Regions from separate parts of the Desulfovibrio sp. JC010 genome, predicted to be linked through region 1. Evidence: predicted binding sites of a transcription regulator. Region 1 holds the regulator's gene; each other region holds the start of a gene.
What was found. Region 1 encodes sigma-54, which starts transcription at its own class of promoters, with help from an activator protein. Its sites were predicted from a motif close to CTGGCACGGNNNNTGCTT; they were not measured.

Region 1 (3,760 bases):
TGAGATTAAATTTTACCTAAAAGATAACCGCGCTGAGGTTGTGGGCGGCAACAAGCCTATCGAGGCCATTTTCTATACCCCGAAAAATGTTTCGCCTTAGCCTGTGATATAATGATGATTAATCGTTTCATCAAAAGCGCAAAGCGCATCAAAAAGGACTTTTATGTCTTCGATTATCGCCAAGAAACTGGTCAAGAACTACGGGCCTAAAGAGGTCGTCCGCGGGATCAACCTGACCGTGCGCGAGGGCGAGGTCGTGGGGTTGCTCGGTCCCAACGGGGCCGGGAAAACCACCACATTCTATATGCTTGTCGGTGTTGTAAAGCCTACTTCCGGGGACGTTTATTTTAATAAAAAGCCAATCACCACACTGCCCCTGCATGAACGGGCACGCCTGGGACTGAGCTACCTTCCGCAGGAAAGTTCCATTTTTAAAAAGCTTTCCGTGCGTAAGAACCTTGAGATCATCATCGAGCACACTGGGCTTTCCGGCAAGGCCGTTCCCAAGAGGGCGGATGAATTGCTGGACCAGCTGGGTATTCTGCGTCTTGCGGATCAGAAGGCCATGTATCTTTCCGGCGGTGAACGCAGGCGTCTTGAGATCGCCCGGGCCATGATCAATAATCCTAAATTCATCCTGCTTGATGAACCTTTTGCGGGTATCGACCCCATTGCGGTTATTGATATTCAGGACATCATTTCCTCGCTCAAGGATATGGGGCTGGGAATTCTTATCTCCGACCACAACGTGCGTGAGACCCTTTCCATCTGTGACCGGGCCTACCTTGTCTATGAAGGGCGGGTGATCCTGAACGGTTCACCTGAAAATATCGTTAAAAATACCAAGGCGCGCAGGCTGTATCTGGGTGACAGTTTCAGTTTGTAGCTTTCGGGTGTGTATAAGTGTTCGTCAGGCCGGGTCCCTTAGGGGATTCCGGCCTGTTTTTTTGCAAAGTTTGATTAATTTTGCCTTTGTTGATTTACAGTCCGCCCGAACATTGGTACACTTTTTTCATATGCAAGTTCTTTGTGTAAAAAATCCATAAATATCAGATGATTCAGAGGTCTTTGTTGCATCTTGCAATTGGATGTGGCATAGTGGAATCAAGGCTGGGGCAGAATATAAAATATTTTTTGTTGCCTCGGTTTGCAACTGACTGAAATTAATTGAATTTGAGAATATACTAAAGGTGGCCTGAATATATGGGATTGGAACTTAGACAACAATTAAAGCTTACTCAACAGCTGGTAATGACTCCCCAGTTGCAGCAGGCGATCAAGTTGTTGCAGCTTTCCCGCCTGGAGCTGGTGGATACTGTCCATCAGGAGCTCATGGAAAATCCTGTCCTTGAAGAAGCTGAAGCACAGGAAAGGACTGATGCTGCGGATGCTGAAGCAGGTACCGCCACGGCTGAAGAAGCCCAGATTTCCAAGGAAGCCGAGTGGGAGAACTATCTCGGCGAATTTTCCAGTACTTCCAAGCAGTCCGCTTCCCGTGAATCCGAATCATATGAAGAGGGTACCTCCTTTGAAGCCCGGCTGACCAAGACAACATCCCTTGAAGGACATCTGCATTGGCAGATGAGTCTTTCCGATTTTACTGAAAAGGAAGTTGTCATTGGTGAATGTATTGTTGGTAATTTGAGTTCGGGTGGTTTTTTACGGATTGACTTGGAAGATGTCTGCGAAACATGCTATGCTGAAATCGAAGATGTGGAAAATGTGCTGCACCGCATTCAGCGGTTGGACCCGGTGGGGGTAGCGGCACGGACTCCGCAGGAATGTCTGCTTGTTCAGCTTGAAGCGTTGAAACTTGATGATGATCCGATTCTGGTCTCGCTGGTGCGGGATCATCTGGATGACCTTGAAAAGAAACGCTACAAGCCGCTGGCAAGAAAATTCAAACTCAGCATGGAGGATTTAAAGAGTTATCTCGATTTGATGCAGACACTTGATCCTCTGCCGGGAGCAAGTTTTTCAAGCGGAGACTCTTTCTATGTCAGCCCGGATGCTTATGTTTATGAATATGACGGTGATTTTGTCATCGTCCTTAACGAAGACGGTCTTCCCAAATTGCAGATGAATGCATTTTATGTGGAGACGCTGGCATCAACAAAGGGAGACGACAAGGAATATTTTCAGGATAAGATGCGCTCCGCCCAGTGGCTGATGAAGAGCCTGTATCAGCGGCAGCGTACCTTATATAAGGTTTTGGATTCCATAGTGAAGTTTCAGCGTGAGTTTTTTGCTCAGGGTGTCACCAAGCTTAAACCGCTTATTTTGAAAGAGGTTGCGGAAGACATCGAGATGCATGAATCCACTGTGAGCCGGATAACAACCAATAAGTATGTTTCGACTCCGCACGGAATCTATGAGCTTAAGTTCTTTTTTAATAGTGCTCTCGGTCTGGATGACGGTTCTCAGGTCGGTTCCGAGTCCGTCAAGGCAACGATCAAGAAATTGATCGGAGAAGAGGACGGAAAGAAACCCCTCAGCGACGAGAAGATTGCTGAGATTCTCAAAGAGAAGCTGGAAGTCAATATTGCCAGAAGGACCGTAGCCAAGTACAGGACTGCAATGGGGATTCTCTCCTCCTCGAAAAGGAAGAAGGTATTCTAATGTAGTCCGGAGAAATCAACGCATATTCACCCCTTACTAAGGAGGCTCTTTATGAACGTAGCATTTACTTTTAAGAATTTCGACGCATCCGAACATCTTAAGGAATATGCAAACAGCCGTTTCTCCAAGTTGGTAAAGTACGTCAGCAACCCTGAAAACACTGACATGCAGGTGAATCTGTCAGTTGATAAGTTCAGGCATGTTGCGGAAGTTGTTTTCACCTCTGACCATACGCATGTCTCAGCTTATGAGGTGTCCGAGGACATGTATTCCACCGTGGATATGGTTCTGGACAAGCTTGAAGCACAGCTTCGCCGTGCAAATGAAAAGATGAGAAGTCACAGGCGCAAGGAGGCAGCTCCCGCCCGCATGGAAATTCTCAGTTATGGGGAAGAAGAGTACAGGGAACCTGTGATTGTTGAGTCTGATTCTTTTGTGCCCAAGCCCATGAGTGTTGATGAAGCCGCTGAGCAGCTTCAGACCCTCGACCATGAATTCCTCGTCTTCCGTAATGCGGATAACGAAGCCATAAATGTAATTTACCGCCGCAATAACGGCGACTTCGGTTTAATTGACCCGGGATACTAACTAATGAATATAGCTGATAATCTGGCAAAGGACCTTGTAATTCATGAACTGCAGGCCTCTGATAAGGGTGAAGTTCTGAAAGAAATGGTTTCCGCACTGAAGGGCGCCGGTCTGGATGTGGATGTGGAAAACGGACTGAAGGTCCTTAATGATCGTGAAAAACTCGGAACAACCGGAATAGGGGATGGCATAGCCATCCCCCACGGAAAACTGGAATGTCTTGAAGAGATTGTCGTGGTGGTCGGCCGTTCAAGTGAAGGGGTCGACTTTGAGTCTCTGGACATGCAGCCATGTAAGATATTCTTTATGGTACTGGCTCCTGAGCAGGGGGCCGGTGCCCATTTAAAGGTGCTGGCACAGATTTCGCGGCAGTTGAAGGATGAAGCTTTCCGGCAGGCTTTCATAGACTCTGCGGATCAGGATGAACTTCTTCGTCTGCTCGGTGTCGCATAACCGAACCTATTTGAAAATCAGGAATAAATCAGATTAGCAATGAACTTAAGGTCATTGCTAATTTTGTTTGTGGGCTAATACTCAAGGAGGATGTTGGGGT
Region 2 (3,760 bases), on a different contig from region 1:
GTTATATGGTTAATGTTTTTTGTGTGGTTAAAGTGATTCTTCGCCGGTTCTGATTCTGATGGTCCTGCCGAGGTCCTGTACAAAGATGACGCCGTCACCTTCTTTGCCTGTCTGGGCACCGGTTTTGATTGCTTCCAGTGCGCTTTCGACTTTTTCTTCATCCAGACCGATTTCAATGCGGACTTTTTTGAGCAGGTTAACTTCCATTACAACACCGCGGTAGGTTTCTGTGAATCCCGCCCCCCGGCCGGAGCCGAGGATGTTGGTTACCGACATGGTGTAGATTCCTTTGGCGTAGAGGGCCTGCTTTACCGGGGTAAGGCATTCGGGCCTGATGTATGTGATGATGAGTTTCATTATATTATTCCTCTCTTGGTGATGGTTTGGACTATTCGTTGGAGAAGATCTGGAAGCCGTTGTAGGACTCCATGCCGTGTTCAGCGATGTCGAGGCCCTTCATTTCTTCTTCAGCGGAAACCCTGATGCCCATGATTGCCTTGGTGATGGTGAATGCGAGGTAACCCATTCCGAATGCCCAGATGAAGCAGACTACGATACCGATGATCTGGGTAGTGAGGATTCCGAATCCGCCGCCGTAGAAGAGGCCGCCTGTGCCATCGTTAAGAGCCGGGGTGGTGAAGAGACCGCAAGCGAGGGTTCCCCAGGCACCGCAGACGCCGTGTACGGATACAGCACCGACCGGGTCGTCGATTTTGAGCACTTTATCAATGAACTCGATGGAGAGTACTACCAGCACACCTGAGATGATACCGATGATGATAGCTGCTGCGGGAGTTACGGTTGCGCAGGGAGCGGTGATACCGACCAGTCCTGCCAGCGCGCCGTTACAGGTCATGGAGATATCAGGCTTGCCGAATCTGAACCATGAGGTGAACATTGCACCGAGGGTACCCGCACAGGCGGAGAGGCTTGTGGTTACGGCGATGAGACCGATGGAACCGTCTGCAGTGGTGGTGGAGCCGGGGTTGAAACCGAACCAGCCGAACCAGAGGATGAATACGCCGAGTGCCGCCATGGGGATGTTGTGGCCGGGGATAGCTTTTGCTTTGCCGTCTGCAGTGTATTTACCGATACGGGGTCCGAGAACCATGGCACCTGCCAGAGCGATCCAGCCACCTACGGAGTGAACTACAGTAGAGCCTGCGAAGTCCATGAATCCCATACCTTCGAGCCAGCCAGCACCGGCGTCGCCGAGCCAGAGGGAACCCCATGCCCAGTGGCCGGAGATAGGATAAATGAGTCCGGTCACAATGGCGGTTACAAGGATATAGCTGCTGAATTTAGTACGTTCAGCAATACCGCCGGATACGATGGTCGCCGCAGTGGCTGCGAATACAGACTGGAAGAACCAGAATGTCAGGGTCCACTGGGAGTCTCCGTCGGTAAGTCCGGTACCGGAGAGTCCGAAGGCGGAGGTTCCGATAAAGCCGCCTGCGTCAAGGCCGAACATGAGGCCGAAACCGAGCAGGAAAAAGATGATTGAACCTGCGGAAAAATCGAGAAAGTTTTTCATCAGGATGTTACCGGCACTCTTTGCGCGGGTGAATCCTGCTTCTACACATGCGAAGCCTGCCTGCATCAGAAAAACAAGAATAGCTGCGAGAAGGGTCCAGAGAATGTTACCGTGAGTCTGGGACATGGCTTCTTCGGCTGCGAATGCCGCGGAAGGTGCTGCCAGGAGCATGAGGGTAGCGAGGGCCGGGATTTTGCGGCCTACCATGGAACGTTTAATAGTCATACAGTCCTCCTTAGGGATGTTGATTGCTTCAAGGATGTTTTCGATATAGCAGGGAGTGTGCCAAACTTGTAAGTGTCTGAATTTGCTGATAAAAAGACTGGGTTAAGCCAAAAAAACGATTACAAAAATGTATTTTTGAACGTTTTTGTCTTATTTGGATAGGTATTAAATTACAAAAAGGTAAATTAGTGCAAGTGTTACAGTTTGTAACTTAAGAGAAATTAACAAATGGTGTTCATTATATTAATGATGGTAAAAAAATAAATAAAGTTGTTGACAATTTTTTCAGGACCCGGTTAAGTAACACCCATGCAGACTTTCAACACCCTAGGCACCGGCCTCTCATACTTTTTTTACTTTTTTTATTTTTGGTGCACCCACGCTTGTGGTCGGGTGGAGGTTTGCTTGTACGAAAAGTAAAAAAGTAGCATAGCAAACGACCTCTACAGAAGGGCCGCAGGCGAGAACTCGCCGGCGGCCCTTTTTTTGTTACACGGGTCGCCAGAAAGGGAAGCGGTACTTGGAGAACTTAGAGGCAAACCTGACGGAGAATTTAAAATGCAGATTGGTAAAAGCGTAAGAATGGAGCGGATAGTTAACCGCAATACAGGCCGGACAATCGTTGTTCCCATGGACCACGGTATCAGTGTCGGCCCCCTGAAAGGTCTTCGTTCCATGCGCCGGGCAGTTAACGATATGGTCAAAGGCGGAGCCAATGCAGTGCTCATGCACAAGGGTCTCGTCCGCTGCTCCCACCGCGAAGAAGGCGGCGACGTCGGTCTCATCGTTCATCTGTCCGCATCCACCTGTCTTTCCCCGCTGCCCAACAAGAAAACTCTGGTCGGCACTGTTGAAGACGCACTTCGTCTCGGCGCGGACGCTGTTTCCGTCCACGTAAATCTCGGTGATGAAGCTGAAGCGCAGATGCTTTCCGATCTCGGTGAAGTCGCTTCCGCCGCCACCAGCTGGGGTGTTCCGGTTCTGGCAATGGTTTACGCTCGCGGACCCTTGGTTAAAGACGAATTCGATCCCGAAGTTGTGGCCCACTGCGCCCGTGCAGGTGAAGAACTGGGTGCCGATATCGTAAAAGTTCCCTACACCGGAGACATTGAAACTTTCAAAGACGTGGTTGAAGGCTGTTGCATCCCGGTTGTGATTGCAGGCGGTCCCAAGCTCGATTCCACCCGCGATTTCCTGCAGATGGTTTCCGATTCTATCGAAGCCGGCGGTGCCGGACTTTCTGTCGGCCGCAATGTCTTCCAGCATGAAAACCGCGTTAAGCTGATGGAAGCCCTGCACATGGTTGTTCACGAAGACGAAACTGTTGATAACGCTCTCGCTCACATCGGCGAATAGTTCACGCTCATAAAGCTCAGGAACAGGAAAATGAAAAAAATTATTTATAAAGCGATCCCCTTCGATAAAAAACTGCTCAGCCTTGCCCTTGAGTCCGGAGTGGATGCGATCCTCACTTCCCCGGAAGACAAGGAAGCCGTGGAATCCCTCGGCCGGGTAACTGTCATCACCCCTGATGATATGCCCTGCGTAGCCATCAACGAAAAGGCGGATGAAGCTGTTGCGGTTGATCTTGACAAAAAAGGCAAAGATGTCTGTCTCGCTGCAGGCTGGGAAATTATCCCGGTTGAAAACCTGCTCGCCCAGATCGACTCCCTCACCCTTGAAGCTGAATCCCTTGACCGTGCAAGACTGGCTGCCAGCGTAATGGAGCGCGGTGCCGACTCAATCGTGGTCACTCCCGAAGGGGCTGCCGATCTCAAGCAGATCGTCGCCGAACTGAAACTCTCGCAGGGCAAGATGGAACTTCAGAAAGCAACAGTTACCAAAATCGAATCCGCCGGACTCGCTCACCGGGTCTGCGTCGATACCACCTCCAAGCTCAAGAAAGGACAGGGAATCCTGACCGGAAATTCTTCCGCCTTCACCTTTCTCGTACATGCTGAGACCGAATCCAACCCTTACGTTGCCGCGCGTCCTTTCCGG
Region 3 (3,760 bases), on a different contig from region 1:
GCAGGTTCTGCATTTCGCGCACATTGCCCGGCCAGTCGTAAATCATTAGCGAATCAAGGGCCGCCGGGGTGAAGAACATCTTGCGCCCGTAATCATCAGCCATTTTCTGGATAAAATGATTGAGCAGCCCGGTGATATCCTCTTTGCGGTCCCTAAGCGGAGGAACGGTGATGGGAAAGATATTCAAGCGGTAATAGAGATCCAGCCGGAATTCGTTGCGCTCCACCAGCACTCCGAGATCACGGTTGGTGGCGGCGAGGATACGCACATCGATATTGCGGGTCTTGTTTGATCCGATACGCTCCAGTTCTTTTTCCTGCAGCACGCGCAGGAGTTTGGCCTGCAAAGCCATGGGAAATTCGCCGATTTCATCAAGAAAAATTGTCCCGCCGTCAGCCTCTTCAAAGCGGCCCGGACGGGTGGAGACCGCCCCGGTAAAAGAACCTTTTTCATGACCGAATAGTTCCGATTCAAGCAGATTTTCCGGGATGGAGGCACAGTTGACCTTGATGAAAGGATGCTTTGCGCGATCGGAAAGCTCATGGATAATCTTAGCTATGAGCGTCTTACCTACCCCGGACTCACCGAGCAGCAGCACTGTGGCCTTGGTGGGGGCGACCTTTTCCAACTGCCGCTGCACCTCGACCATGGCCGAACTCTGCCCGACAATGTAAAGGCCCTTGGATTTTTTTGAAATCTGGTATTTAAGGGAAGTGTTCTCGCGCTTGAGGGCAGCTTCGCGCTCAATAATTTTTTCGTTGAGACTGATGAACTGTCCGATGAGGGTGGCCACAATTTTCAGAAAATCAACATCCTCTTCCGCAGCCACTTCATCACCGAAGATGCGGTCCACATTGAGCACCCCGATGGGGTCGCTGTGCAGGATGATCGGCACCCCGATAAATCCGGTTGTGGCCCGCTCAATCTTGCGGGCCCCGGTTTTGTCGAGGAAGAGCGGCTCTTTACTGATGTCGGGAACGTAGTACGGCTCTCCGGTCTGGAAAATGCGCCCGGTGACCCCTTCATCAAGGCGGTAAACCCCACGCTGTTTTTCCTCAAGGGAAAGACCGTAGGAAGCATTGATGGAAAGCTGCCTTGTTTCCGGGTCGTAGAGGGTCACTGTCGCCCGCTTCATGCTCAGGTTCTCTGAGAGAATGCTGAGCACTCCGTCAAGGGCGGACTCGAGATCAAGCGCCTGCTCGATAGCCTGACAGATAGCGAGTAGCGCCGATAGCTTTAGTCCGTGCAGTGAAGGATACATATTTGAAGTTAAGCAAAGGGAGTGCCATTATGCACACCAAGGACAACTCCTTTTATTTCAAGACTTTAAACAAAATACATTTTTGAATCCATTCACATTTATGTAAATTACCATCTGACAATGAACATTAATGGAAAAGTTGCCCCCGCTTCCATGAACATGATATACATTAAATAGTGAGAATTATTTCCTGATAACAGCGGAGGCTCTATGCACGGTTGGGCAGGATCGGTTTTACGGGTTGATCTGGACAGCGGAAAAATCAAAAGGAAAGCACTTGACCCTGACATCGCAAGGGATTTTATCGGCGGACGCGGACTGAACTCGCTGGTGCTGTTCAATGAGATAAAACCGCACATTGACCCCCTCGGCCCGGAAAATGTGTACTGCCTCGGTGCCGGCCCCCTTTCCGGCACCCCGCTGGGACTGACCAGCCGGGTAGAAGTCAGCACACTCTCCCCCTATTCCGGAATCCTCGGTGACGGCAATGCGGGCGGCGCAATGGCCTTCATGATGAAACGGGCCGGACTGGACCAGATTGTGATCCGTGGGCAGGCGGGGCACCCCAGCTATCTTCTAATAGAAGATGAGCGGGCTGAGCTGCGCGATGCCGCTGAATTCTGGGGGCTTTCAGTCTGGGAAACCACAGATATCCTGCGCGAAAAGCACGGCAAATCCGCCAGTGTGGCCTGCATCGGACAGGCCGGGGAAAATCTGGTCCGGGTGGCGACCACCATGGTCGATAAATACGCTTCTGCGGCCCGCGGCTCCGGGGCGGTACTCGGTTCCAAAAAACTTAAGGCCATCGTGGTCAAGGGTAGCGGACGGGTTTCGCTGGCTGACCCTGATACTTACAAGAAGCTTGCCGCCGAAGACCGCGAATTCTTCCGCAATTCCGATTTCCAGCGTGAAATGGTCGGGCAGTACGGCACCCACGTCGGCATGATGATGTGGGAGCCGGGATTCCGCAATTACGAAAAATTCTGGGAAGGCAAAGATGTCCCGGAAGATTTACGTCCCGAAGCATGGAAGCAATATTCGCAGGGACGCCACGGCTGTCACGGCTGCCATGTGCGCTGCAAGGACCACTACCGTATCCCTTCGGGAAACCGGGCCGGGGAAACAGGCAAGGCCATGGAATATGAAAATATTTTCTGTCTCGGTACCAATTGCGGAGTCACCGATCCGGTGGCGATTATGGAAATGGAAAATATCTGTGATATCTACGGTATGGATGTGCTGGCTCTTGGAAATACCGTGGCCATGCTCAAGGATTTGTACAGCCGCGGCCTGCTGGATGAAGAACTCACCGACGGACTGGACCTGAGCTGGGAAAACCACGCGGACCAGATTGAACTGCTGCATCGTACCGCCATGCGGCAGGGACTGGGCAATCTGGTGGCCGAAGGCATGTACACCCTCGCCAAACGGCTGGGCGGGCAGGCCATGGATTATTGTTACCATGTAAAGGGGTTATCGCGCGGGCCCTATCCCAGTGGAGTCTTCTCGCTGGCCCACGCCACCTCCACCCGCGGGGCCGATCATCTGCGCGGACGCTCATGGGCCTTCAGCCAGCCGGACCCGGATATGTTCCCCATCTTAAAGGAACAGGGGCTACTGCTGGAAAATGTGGATGACGATCCGGCCCCGGCAGTAATCGTGGGCGAACGCATGACAACACTCACCGACTGCATCGGACGCTGCAAGGGTGCGGTGAACAACTGGATCAGTGCCATGCCGCTGGTCTGGAAAAAACCGATATTTGAAGGATTGGCCGAACTGCTTACCGCAGCAACAGGCGAAAATTACACCGCCGAAAAACTGGAACAGGCAGCGGACCGCGTATACGCGCTGGAACATGCTTTCAATATCCGCCAAGGCACCAGCCGCAAGGATGACTGCATGCCCCAGAAACCGGAAACCCGGGACAGTGCGGAAGGTCAGGCCGATCTGCAAAAGCACGAAGAACACTTAAGCCGCTATTACGAACTGCGCGGCTACGACCAACAAGGCCGCCCCAGCCCCGAGCGGCTCAAAGAACTGAGGCTGGAATTTGTGGAACAGGGATTAAAAAAAATCCCGGCCCGCAAAGAATGGGACGGCCCGCCCATGTGGAGGCTGGAAAATTACCCCCATGGCGGCAAACGGAGTTAATCCACCCACAATCCGGTAAAATCAAATTTATCCACATCCACCAATCCCCGGTCTGTAAGTTTCAGGCTGGGGATTACCGGGAGGGCCAGAAAAGAAATGAGCATAAAGGGATTGTAGGAACAACCCAATTGCTGCGTTGCTGAATCAAGTCCGCGTACTCCGTCGGCCACTTCATCCAGTCCCCTGTCACTCATTAATCCGGCTACGGGCAGGGGGAGTTTCGCCAGAACTTTCCCTTCACGCACAACCGCAAAGCCGCCGCCCATGGCAACGGTTTCACGAGCGGCCAGTACCATGTCCGCATTATTCATCCCGGCAACAATCAGGTTATGTGAATCATGGGCC
Region 4 (3,760 bases), on a different contig from region 1:
TGGTTAACGGATCAACCAGCTTCCCTTCATCTTCCTGTGTCCAGTAGCCGGAAAGCTTTCCGTTGAGCGGAAAGACCCGTTTCAATTTCCCGGACTTATAGAATGTAACCAGCTCAGCTTCAACGATTCCCAAGGGGGTGAAGACAGGGGTGCGCTCTTCCAGCGGCAGGGACTTAACTGTGCCGTTGGCATAGGTCTGTACCGGCTGCAGGGTTTTGCGGCGCAGATCGTCGGTAGTGTGCTGGGCTACAAGTTCCCCGGCTTCAGTCAGATATGTGCGTCTCATGGTGTTCATGAGTAAACCTCCTCGTCATTGAGCTTGATGAATTCACTGCGGGTCAGAGGCCGCTCAAGGCGCAGGGAAAGCTGACGCACAGCCTCGGTGAGGGTGGAAAGTGAGTCTGTGCCGCAATCAATGCCGTATTCATCAAGGGCATTGCGCACTGCGGCCCGTCCGCTCTTGCCGCCCACAGCCATTTTGCGGGCAGTGCCCACGGAATCAGGATCGTAAGGCTCGAAAAGCTCCGGTGATTTACTCAGGGCATGGGTATGCAGCCCGGATTCACAGGCAAAGATGTCGGTACCCACCACAGCCTTGGTGCGCGGAATGGCAACCTTGGACGCCGCTCCCACCAGCATGCAGGCTTCCTTGAGCACAGTTGTGGAATAACGGGAGTTGCCCTCACGCAGGGCCAGCCGGGCCACCAGTTCTTCGGTAGCGGCAATGCCGGAACGCTCGCCGATGCCGATGACTGAGCAGTCAGCGTAGTCAGCACCCGCTTCAAGTGCTGTGAAAGAGTTGGCCGTAGCCATACCGAAATCATCGTGGCAGTGCACGGCAATATCAATATTCAGCTTCGCTTTAAATTTCCTGACCAGTTTTTCCATGGCAAGGGGAGTGAGTTGCCCCAGCGAATCCGCCAGCCGGACCCGCGAAGTCCCGCAGACCTCGGCATGCAAAGCCATGGAAAGGGCAAAGTCGCCATCCGCACGGGAAATATCCTCAAGGCCCACGGAAATATATTCAAATCCGCACTCCTTGGCCCTGCGCACAGCCGCAGCCAGCTTGCGCAAAATCTCCTGCCGGTCGGAATCCAAACGCTTCTCAATGTGCAGATCCGAAACCGGAACTCCAATATTGATGCGCTTGAGGCCAAGCTCCGCCGCAGTCTCAATGTCCCTTTCCCGGCAGGGGGACCAGACGCTTAATTCGGTATCCCCGCCCAAAGTAAGGGCATGGGCCGCGAAAGGAGCAAGATCATCTTGCCCGACCCAGCCCAGCTCGATCTCATCAACGCCCATGGAAATGAGTGAGGATGCGATGCGCTTGCGGGTTTCCAGATTGAAATAAGCCCCGAATAACTGTGCGCCTTCACGCAGGGTGGTATCGATCAACATAATAATGCTCCAATATGGATTTAAATGTTCAAAATCCATTAAGCATGAACAATGCCAAAATCACACATCCTTCTATCTACCTTAATTTATATAACATCCCTGCCCATCGCCCTCTCCTTACGCAACCTACGAAAATGTATCTTCCTACAATTTTGTACATACATTGAGCTGTAATCTACATTTTTCGCAGGTCTTAACTTTTCTTTATTCTCCATATTTTAAGCCACTATTTCAAACACTTAAGACGTAAAAACACGTTTGGCACACGGATTGCCTTAGGAGAGTCAGCAACAACGAAATTTAATCCAAACCACATGGAGGAAAAAAATGAGAAAGGTAGCAATCTACGGAAAAGGCGGAATCGGAAAATCCACCACCACCCAGAATACTGTAGCCGGACTGGCAACCATGGGCCGTAAAGTAATGGTCGTGGGCTGTGACCCCAAAGCGGACTCAACCCGTCTGCTGCTGGGCGGTCTGGCCCAGAAATCCGTTCTCGATACCCTTCGTGAAGAAGGTGAGGACGTGGAACTTGAGGATATCCGTAAACCCGGTTTCGGTGAATCCTGGTGTGTTGAGTCCGGCGGTCCGGAACCCGGAGTCGGCTGTGCAGGCCGCGGTATCATCACTTCCATCAACATGCTGGAAAACCTCGGCGCATACGAAGAATCCGAAGGCCTTGATTACGCTTTCTACGATGTACTCGGTGACGTTGTCTGCGGTGGATTCGCAATGCCCATCCGCGATGGTAAAGCCGAAGAAATCTACATCGTCTGTTCCGGTGAAATGATGGCCATGTACGCAGCAAACAACATCTGCAAAGGGATCATGAAATACGCTGAATCCGGCGGAGTACGCCTCGGCGGCCTGATCTGCAACTCCCGTAACGTTGATAACGAAAAAGAGATGATCGAAGAACTGGCTAAAAAACTGGGCACCCAGATGATCTACTTCGTACCCCGCGACAACGACGTACAGCGCGCGGAAATCAACCGTAAAACCGTAATTGAATGGGACGACAGCGTACCGCAGGCCACCGCTTACATGGGCCTTGCCGACGCCATCGACAAAAACGAAATGTTCGTCGTACCCACCCCGCTGGAAATCGAAGAACTGGAACAGCTGCTCCTCGATTACGGCCTGATGGAAGCTTAGAAAATTAAAATACCCCCGAAAATTACAAGCCAAAGCGGCAAAGCCCAATAAAAGGTTTTGGGATTCTTAAACCCTTTTGCAAAAGGGTTTAAGCCCCCGGAGGGCCGCCGGAGGCATCTTAGATAAGGAGAACAAATCATGATCATGGTGAGAGCAATTGTAAGACCGGAAAAAGCGGACGACGTACTGGCCGCGCTCATGGACAACGGCTACCCCGCAGTAACCAAATATTCCGTTGCAGGCCGCGGTAAACAGCGCGGCATCAAAATCGGCGAAGTAACCTACGACGAAATCCCCAAAACCATGCTCATGAGCGTGGTCAAGGCTGAAGATAAAGACTTCGTAATCAACACCGTAATGGACGCGGCAAGATCCGGCGCAAAAGGCGCGTTCGGTGACGGTAAAATTTTCGTAACCGAAGTTGAAGACGTCTACACAATCAGTTCCGGTGTAAACGAAGCGGCCCCGGCAGAGGAGGCTTAGCATGAAAGAGGTCATCGCAGTTGTGCGGATGAACATGATGAACCGCACCAAAAACGCCCTCACCGAAGCGGGCATAGATGCTTTCTTCGCCCACGAGGCACAGGGCCGCGGAAAAGGTTTTGTAAACGCTGCAGTACTTGAGGGCGCGGAAGAAGGCTACGAAGAAGCCGCCGCAGTCCTCGGTGAAAAAGGCAAGCTCTACCCCAAACGCATTCTGACAGCTGTTGTTCCCGAAGAATCAGTCAGCGCAGTGGTGGAAGAAATCATCAAGGTCAACAAAACCGGAAAACCCGGTGACGGCAAGATATTTGTCTGCCCCGTAGGCGACTCTGTCAGGGTCAGAACCGGAGAAACAGGCGCGAAGTCCATCGCCTAACCACTCAGGAGAATTATTATGAGTAGCAAGACCAAAGTGGTGCAGTGGGACCCGGCGGACATCAAGGATGAACTTCTGAAGAAGTATCCGCCGAAAGTTGCCCGCAAGCGCGCCAAACAGATTATGATCAACGAAGCGACCGAAAGCGAAGCACCGCCTGAAATAGTCGCCAACGTCAGAACCATTCCCGGTATCATCACCATGCGCGGCTGCACCTATGCAGGCTGTAAGGGCGTTATCATGGGCCCCACCCGCGACATCGTGAATATCACCCACGGTCCCATCGGCTGCGGATTCTATTCCTGGCTGACCCGCCGCAACCAGACCTCTGCCGGCCCTGACGGCGAG

Region 2: the regulator sigma-54 is predicted to act here: its motif matches at 1,806-1,823, upstream of FMR86_RS18635 (ammonium transporter).
Region 3: the regulator sigma-54 is predicted to act here: its motif matches at 1,272-1,289, upstream of nifA (nif-specific transcriptional activator NifA).
Region 4: the regulator sigma-54 is predicted to act here: its motif matches at 1,439-1,456, upstream of FMR86_RS08780 (LeuA family protein).

Annotation. Positions count from the first base shown of each region.
Region 1 covers NZ_VOIQ01000022.1:43,427-47,186, forward strand. Annotated here, with positions in the region: gene FMR86_RS19265 (LptA/OstA family protein) at 1-100, shown strand, start outside; gene lptB (LPS export ABC transporter ATP-binding protein) at 164-886, shown strand; gene rpoN (RNA polymerase factor sigma-54) at 1,204-2,619, shown strand; gene hpf (ribosome hibernation-promoting factor, HPF/YfiA family) at 2,671-3,207, shown strand; gene FMR86_RS19285 (PTS sugar transporter subunit IIA) at 3,211-3,660, shown strand; gene rapZ (RNase adapter RapZ) at 3,759-3,760, shown strand, end outside.
Region 2 covers NZ_VOIQ01000020.1:37,510-41,269, forward strand. Annotated here, with positions in the region: gene FMR86_RS18630 (P-II family nitrogen regulator) at 28-357, opposite strand; gene FMR86_RS18635 (ammonium transporter) at 389-1,759, opposite strand; gene FMR86_RS18640 (2-amino-3,7-dideoxy-D-threo-hept-6-ulosonate synthase) at 2,318-3,115, shown strand; gene FMR86_RS18645 (3-dehydroquinate synthase II family protein) at 3,146-3,760, shown strand, end outside.
Region 3 covers NZ_VOIQ01000006.1:186,509-190,268, forward strand. Annotated here, with positions in the region: gene nifA (nif-specific transcriptional activator NifA) at 1-1,261, opposite strand, end outside; gene FMR86_RS08850 (aldehyde ferredoxin oxidoreductase family protein) at 1,472-3,415, shown strand; gene ade (adenine deaminase) at 3,412-3,760, opposite strand, start outside.
Region 4 covers NZ_VOIQ01000006.1:171,827-175,586, forward strand. Annotated here, with positions in the region: gene FMR86_RS08775 (hypothetical protein) at 1-295, opposite strand, end outside; gene FMR86_RS08780 (LeuA family protein) at 292-1,398, opposite strand; gene nifH (nitrogenase iron protein) at 1,726-2,553, shown strand; gene FMR86_RS08790 (P-II family nitrogen regulator) at 2,689-3,036, shown strand; gene FMR86_RS08795 (P-II family nitrogen regulator) at 3,038-3,412, shown strand; gene nifD (nitrogenase molybdenum-iron protein alpha chain) at 3,431-3,760, shown strand, end outside.